2 regions of the Holdemania sp. 1001302B_160321_E10 genome follow, and region 2 is predicted to be linked to the other one. Evidence: a T-box and tRNA genes for the amino acid it is inferred to sense, from the RefSeq annotation. Region 2 holds a T-box; the other holds one or more tRNA genes.
The links. The T-box of region 2 lies ahead of metG (methionine--tRNA ligase). A T-box ahead of a tRNA ligase gene usually reads a tRNA of that ligase, here a tRNA-Met.

Region 1 (3,422 bases), on a different contig from region 2:
TCAATATTATGTTCGGCAATCCGTATTCAACTGAAGTTCAGGCGCAACCCTACATTCTGATCAGCCAACGCCGCAGCATCGAATCAGTCAAGTTGGAAGCCGAAGAAAATGGGCTGAATGCTGAACAGATCGACAGTATCAAGCCAGACAATGACAGCACGCAGGTAAATGATGACGACACTGATAAACTCTGTACAGTCATCATCAAGCTGTATAAAGAAAACAAAACAGTGGAAGAAGCCGATGAATATACCGGGCTTCCGATAAAAAAAGAAGTCAAAGCTGTAAAGTTCCTGAAAACGGTCGGTGACATCATCCTAAAAGAAGAAGTCGACACTGGGATGACATTGTACCCGATCGCCTATATGAACTGGGAGGAGCAAAAGAATTGCTATCACGGACAGTCACCGATAACAGGGCTGATCCCAAACCAAATCTTTGTTAATAAGCTGTTTGCAATGTGTATGGTCTTTGTCATAAACAATGGCTTCCCTAAGCTGCTTTATGATTCTGGCAAAGTTGCTGAGATCACAAATGCAGTTAATGACGCAATCGCAATCGAACGGATGGACTTGGCTGGCGATTTGCTCAGATACACGCAAACGCCAGATTTCAGCAATCAAATCCTTCAGCTGATCGACACCTGCATCAATTATACCCGCGACTTTATGGGCGCTTCAGACGCAGCGCTGGGTAATGTTAAGCCTGACAATACATCAGCAATCATTGCGACACAACAGGCAACAGCGATTCCGCTCGAAAATCAGCGGCTGAACTTTTTTGATTTTGTCGAGGATAGTGTTCGGATCATGGTGGACATGATGGCAGCCTATTACGGCACCCGTCAGGCAAAAATTGAAAGCGAAGATGATATGCAAGGCGGCATTATTGATCTTGACTTTTCGGCGCTGCGCGAAATGAACTATGACCTGAACGTAGATATCGGAACAAGCAGTTATTGGTCGGAGTTGGTTCAGGCTCAGACGATGGACAATCTATTAACCAAAGGCGTAATTCAGGACGCAGTGACATATCTGGAAAATATCCCGGATCACATGGTTAAAAATAAGCAAAAACTGATCGACAGCATTAAAAAGAAGCAGATCGAACAGGAACAGCAAGCCCAAGCAATGGCCTTGGCGCAAGCCGGAATTGATCCGGAAGCAATGCAGCAGTCACCAGCTGACGCTGGACTGATATAAAAAGGAGAGAAAAGAAAATGAAGTACATTCACATTGAAATTGTTGAAGCAGAACCAACAAAAGCCAGCCATAGCACAGAGAAGATTACTGAAGGAGAAAAAGGAATGCTGGTAACCTGCAAGTCTGGGTATAAGCATTTTGTGCCTAAAAAGGTGTTTGACCGTCGTTACCTGCCGATTATCCCAAATCCCAAGCTGACAAAATCAGATGTATCAGTAAGTCAGGACATGGTCGACCGGTTTATTTCTGATGTCGATCCGACAACGTTGAGAGGTAAGACAACGCTTGTACGATGCCGTTTAGTTAATGGCTTTGAAATCAATGAAACCTCAACCTGCGTTGATAAGAGCAACTATGACCAAAGTGTTGGCTGCTCCGTTTGCATGGAGCGGATCGGCAATAAAATCTGGGAGTACCTCGGATTTTTACTGGCGACAGCGGATCATGGATTTGAACGTCCGATGATGTCACCAGAAGTCAGCGAAATTGAGGAATAACACATGCGCGAGCGATCGCGCTTTTTATATGGACTTTTAGCTTAATTGGTAGAGCAATCGCCCCATAAGCGACAGGTTGCAGGTTCAAGCCCTGCAAAGTCCACCATTTATCAATGCGCGAAGCGCAAGAAAGGAGAACCCAATGTTTGAGGAAACCAATCAGACAATGGACACCACAGCAACGCCGGAAGACACCCATTCCGACATCGATTTAGACGATCTCTTTGATTTAGATGACGATGAGGGAAACCAACTTACGGAGGAAGAATCAAGCGAGGACGAAACCCAACAGCAGCCGGAAGATACCGAAACTCAGAAGCCAGAAACCAATGCAGAAAATCAAAAGAAACCCATTTTGACCGTGAAGCACTTGGGAGTAGAAAAGGAACTGAGCGAGGAAGAAGCCCGGGCATTAGCACAGAAAGGCATGGACTATGACCATCTGCGTCAGCAATACGACGGACTAAAGAATTCCGAAGAACTGACCATGCTGGATCAGATGGCGGCAGAGATGGGCATGGATCGTGCCGGTTATATCAAGGCACTTTCCCAGTTTAACCAGAATCAGGCGACAGCTCAGTATGTGGAGGAACTAAAAAAGCAGTACCCGAACACAGACGAAGCCGTGTTGCAGGAGCTGGCTAAGACGCAGCTAACGCAGCGTCAGGAACAGGAAAAGCAAGCCAAACTAACCCAACAGCAGCAGGCAGAGAAGGCACAAAAAGAAGCTTTTGCGGCTCAGTACCAGGCATTTGTCAGTGAGTACCCAGACGTCGATCCTACGAAATTGCCGGATGACGTTATGCAGTCAATGGCGGCAGGGGAAACGATGCTGAGCGCTTATAGAGCCTATGAGCTAAAAAAACTGAAGGCTGATTATGCTGCACTGATCAAAAACAAAGACAACAGTCAAAAAGCGTTGGGCAACGTCAAGGGTAAACCGCAAGACGACGAGGACGCTTTTTTACTTGGCTTTGATAGCTAAAAAAGGAGGAATAAAAAATGGCTATCTTTTTAAGAGAGAAATGGGCAAATAAGGTCGCGGAAACATGGACACGCAGATCAATCTTTGCGGACAAGGCATCATCCGATTATAACTTTGATGGAGTTAAGGATATCTTAATTTCCAGCATTCGCACGCAGTCTTTGAACGATTACGATCGCAATGGTGGCATGAGCCGCTATGGTACGCCGAAAGAAGTGCAGGACGCAGCGCAGCGCTTAACCATGCGCACAGATAAGTCGTTCAGCATGACGATTGACAAAGGTAATAACACAGAGCAGGACATGATCAAAAATGCTGGCAAGGTAGTGCGTAGAGAACTGGAAGAACAGGTTATCCCTTACTTTGACCAGTTAGTCGGTCATGCCTGGGCGACGGGAGCTGGAAAGATCGTAGGCGTAGCCAACGCACTGACGAAGTCGACATTTATCGGCGAGATCAACAAGGCAAAAAGCCACTTTGTTAACAACCATATTCCGTTTAACAATGTCTATCTGTACATCCCAACCTCAATGATGTCCATTTTGGTAACTTGCCCTGAGTTCTTAAACTTGGAAAAGCTGGGAACAAAAGTGCTTGTTAACGGTATGGTTGGCAAGCTGTCAAACTTCCCGATCATTGAAGTTGCCGATCAAGATTTACCGGAAGGCGTGCAGTTCATGATCGCCAAAAAGGAATGCCTGCTGTTTCCGAAAAAAATCTGGGACACAAACATTCATC
Region 2 (3,422 bases):
ATCAAAAAAAACGCAGCGTGAGAGAGCTCTCTCATTCTGCGTTTTCTTTTTTCTTTATTCCAGCAAGGAATTCCTGAGACTTAGCGAACCGTGCTGCCGACCGGCAGCTTTTCAACGGAGAGCACCTCGATCTGATCCTCGCCCATTCCGGCTAAAATCATGCCTTGTGACTCGACGCCTCTTAACTTGGCCGGCGCCAAGTTGGTAATGACGACGACTTTCTTACCGATCATCTGTTCCGGCTTATAGCTGCCCGCGATCCCGCTGACAATCTGCCGCGGCTTTTCTTCACCGATGTCAATCTGAGACACCAACAGCTTATCCGCCTTCGGATGCTTTTCGCAGGACAGAACCTGTCCGACCTTCATTTCAATCTTCGCAAAGTCGTCGATCGTGATCTGCGGCTTCGCCGGCTCCGCTGGTTTTACCGGCGCTTTCTTCGGCTGTTCCGCTTCGATCTTTTCCAGCATTTCCTTTTCGTCAATTCGCGCAAACAGAATCTGCGGCTTCGGCGTTACGTGAATCCCATCTTCCAGCTGACCGAAAGTCAGCACGGAATCATAGCTGCGCTGCTGCGTATTGAGCTGATCGAGAATGGCTTTCGACGTTTCCGGTAAATAACTTTCCAACAGAACGGCCGCAATCCGGATGCTTTCCAGCAGGTTATACAATACGGTAGCCAGACGATCTTTCTTCGTTTCATCCTTGCCCAGCGCCCACGGCATTGTTTCGTCAATATATTTATTGCTTCGGCGCAGCAGAGCGAAAATCTCGTCGATCGCATCCGCAACCCGCAGCTCGTCCATCTTTTTCTGAACATTCGCCGGCGTCGCTTTAGCCAAGGCGATCAGTTCGTCATCAATCGGATCGCTGACGTTTGCGTTATGGACTAACCCGCCGAAATACTTATTGGTCATCGACAGCGTGCGGTTGACCAGATTACCGAGGATATTCGCCAGATCGGAATTGATCCGCTCGATCATTAATTCATAGGTGACCGTGCCATCCTGGGCAAACGGCATTTCATGAAGCATGATGTAGCGCACGGCGTCGACGCCGAAGTAACGAACCAGATCGTCCGCATAGATCACGTTGCCCTTGGACTTGGACATCTTGCCCTCGCCCACTAACAGCCATGGATGACCGAACACCTGCTTCGGCAGCGGCAGATCCAGCGCCATCAGCATGATCGGCCAGTAGATCGTGTGAAAACGCAGAATATCTTTGCCGATCAGATGAACATCCGCCGGCCAGTAATGCTTAAACTTTTCGCCATGATTGCCATCGCAGTCATAACCCAGACCGGTGATGTAGTTGGTCAGCGCGTCGATCCAGACATAGACGACATGCTTCGGATCAAAGTCGACCGGCACGCCCCAGGTAAAGGATGTCCGGGAAACGCAGAGATCCTGTAAACCCGGCTTGATAAAGTTGTTGATCATTTCGTTTTTGCGGGATTCCGGCTGAATGAATTCCGGGTGGTCTTCGATATGCTTCAGCAGGCGATCCGCATATTTGCTCATCCGGAAGAAATAGGCTTCTTCCTTCGCTTTTTCAACTGGCGCACCGCAATCCGGACATTTCCCATCGACGATCTGGCTTTCGGTAAAGAATGATTCGCAAGGCTTGCAATACCAGCCCTCGTATTCTGATTTGTAGATATCGCCCTGATCATACAGTTTCTTAAAGATCTTCTGAACCTGCCGCTCATGATCCGGATCGGTTGTCCGCATAAATTTATCGTAGGACGTATTCATCAGATCCCAGATTTCCTTGATCTGCCCTGCGACCTGATCGACAAACTGCTGCGGCGCTACGCCTGCGGCTTTGGCTTTGTCTTCGATCTTCTGACCGTGTTCATCGGTTCCGGTCTGGAAGAAAACATCGTATCCCAACATTCTCTTATACCGGGCAATGCTGTCGGCCAGAACAATTTCATAGGTATTGCCGATGTGCGGCTTGCCCGACGTGTAGGCTATCGCCGTTGTAATGTAATATTTTTCGCTCATGATAATTCCTCCTTTTTGATAATAAAAAAACGTCCCTGAAAGGACGCTGATTTCGCGCGGTACCACCTTACTTCATATCTTTTCGATATGCGCTTGCTTCTTAACGCGAAGTCACGTCTTATCCTACGCTGTTCGGATAATCAGTTCCAAGACCATGTTCGCTTCTGTTTTCTGTCCTGCTTTCACCGACTCAGGCTCTCTGATTCAGAAAATGGAGAAGCTACTCTTCTTTTCTCTACCTTTACGTTCTTAATTATAGTCACAGAAACTGCCGATGTAAAGCCTTAATCTCGTCTGTCAACGCTTTTTTCTTACGATTGTTTCACTGGTTCTCAATCGCTAAAGCATGATATAATGGTTATCAAAGAGGGATGTGTATAATTATGCAAAAACAAAAGAAGCGCGGTTTCACATTAATCGAGTTAATCGTCGTCGTTGCGATCCTGGTTGCTTTGTTACTCATATTGGTTCCAAGACTCACAGGCTTTACGTCCACTGCGGCTGAAGTCCAGTGTCAGCAGACACGGCAGAAAGTCATGGAAATGTACAATGCTTACCAGATCAAAGGTGAACCGGTGTCGATTGGGGATTTATTAAAGAACAAAGATGATGAATATTTTATTTCCACACCGAAATGCGCGTCGGGAGGAAAATTGACCGCAATCGAAATTAAAGGTGTCGTTACCTTAATCAAATGTTCAAAACATGGCAGCATTGCCAGCGATAATCTGGATTACACGCCGAAAGGAATTCAACAAACGATGATTTCCATCATGCAGGAATTTGTAAAAGATTCAGATCTCATGAAAGAATGTATTGGTTATATGAATAACGATCAAATACGTAAGTTTATGAAAAATGAAATTTATGGAGGGGACTGGCCTTCTTTGGAAAAGGGAGTCGTTGAAACAGCGAAATTGCCATCAGGGGACTATAAGATCCAAATCTGTTTCAATCATAAAAGCTCCTATAATAATCCTACCATGGACAATGCGATCATCTATGCTTCCACAATTCAAGAAGGAAATTGGAATACACGTCTTATTTATAATCCTGATAATAATAAATGGTATACCGGGTCTAATAATATTCAAGTAATGAACAGTACTTGGGATGATATTTGGACTCAAATGCAGGCTAATAATTGGAAGCCTGTCGAATACAGCGAATAAAATTATGACAAATTCATGACATTTCCTGCTTCCTTCAATTTTTTCCTTTTTCAATTTCTCTAATCTTATAGTATCACCCAAAAGGATACATGGAGGATAAAGAAATGAAAAAGATAGTGATGATCATCTTAACCGCAGGTCTGTTATTCGGGGCTGCCGCTTGCCAATCCAAGGAAGACAAAACAACGCCGACACCGGAAGCAACGTCCAGTATGCCGGAGGCAACGCCGGCGGATAAGCC

Region 1: it encodes a tRNA-Met, which carries the amino acid that the T-box ahead of metG (methionine--tRNA ligase) is inferred to sense. The anticodon was not compared.

The regions. Positions count from the first base shown of each region.
Region 1 is NZ_JADNEM010000011.1:16,934-20,355, forward strand. Features, by position in the region: gene I2D94_RS08265 (hypothetical protein) at 1-1,202, shown strand, start outside; gene I2D94_RS08270 (Gp49 family protein) at 1,220-1,699, shown strand; tRNA gene I2D94_RS08275 (tRNA-Met) at 1,730-1,805, shown strand; gene I2D94_RS08280 (hypothetical protein) at 1,842-2,684, shown strand; gene I2D94_RS08285 (hypothetical protein) at 2,702-3,422, shown strand, end outside.
Region 2 is NZ_JADNEM010000022.1:40,733-44,154, reverse strand. Features, by position in the region: gene metG (methionine--tRNA ligase) at 81-2,009, opposite strand; T-box leader at 2,046-2,254, opposite strand; gene I2D94_RS13105 (prepilin-type N-terminal cleavage/methylation domain-containing protein) at 2,393-3,181, shown strand; gene I2D94_RS13100 (DUF1344 domain-containing protein) at 3,286-3,422, shown strand, end outside.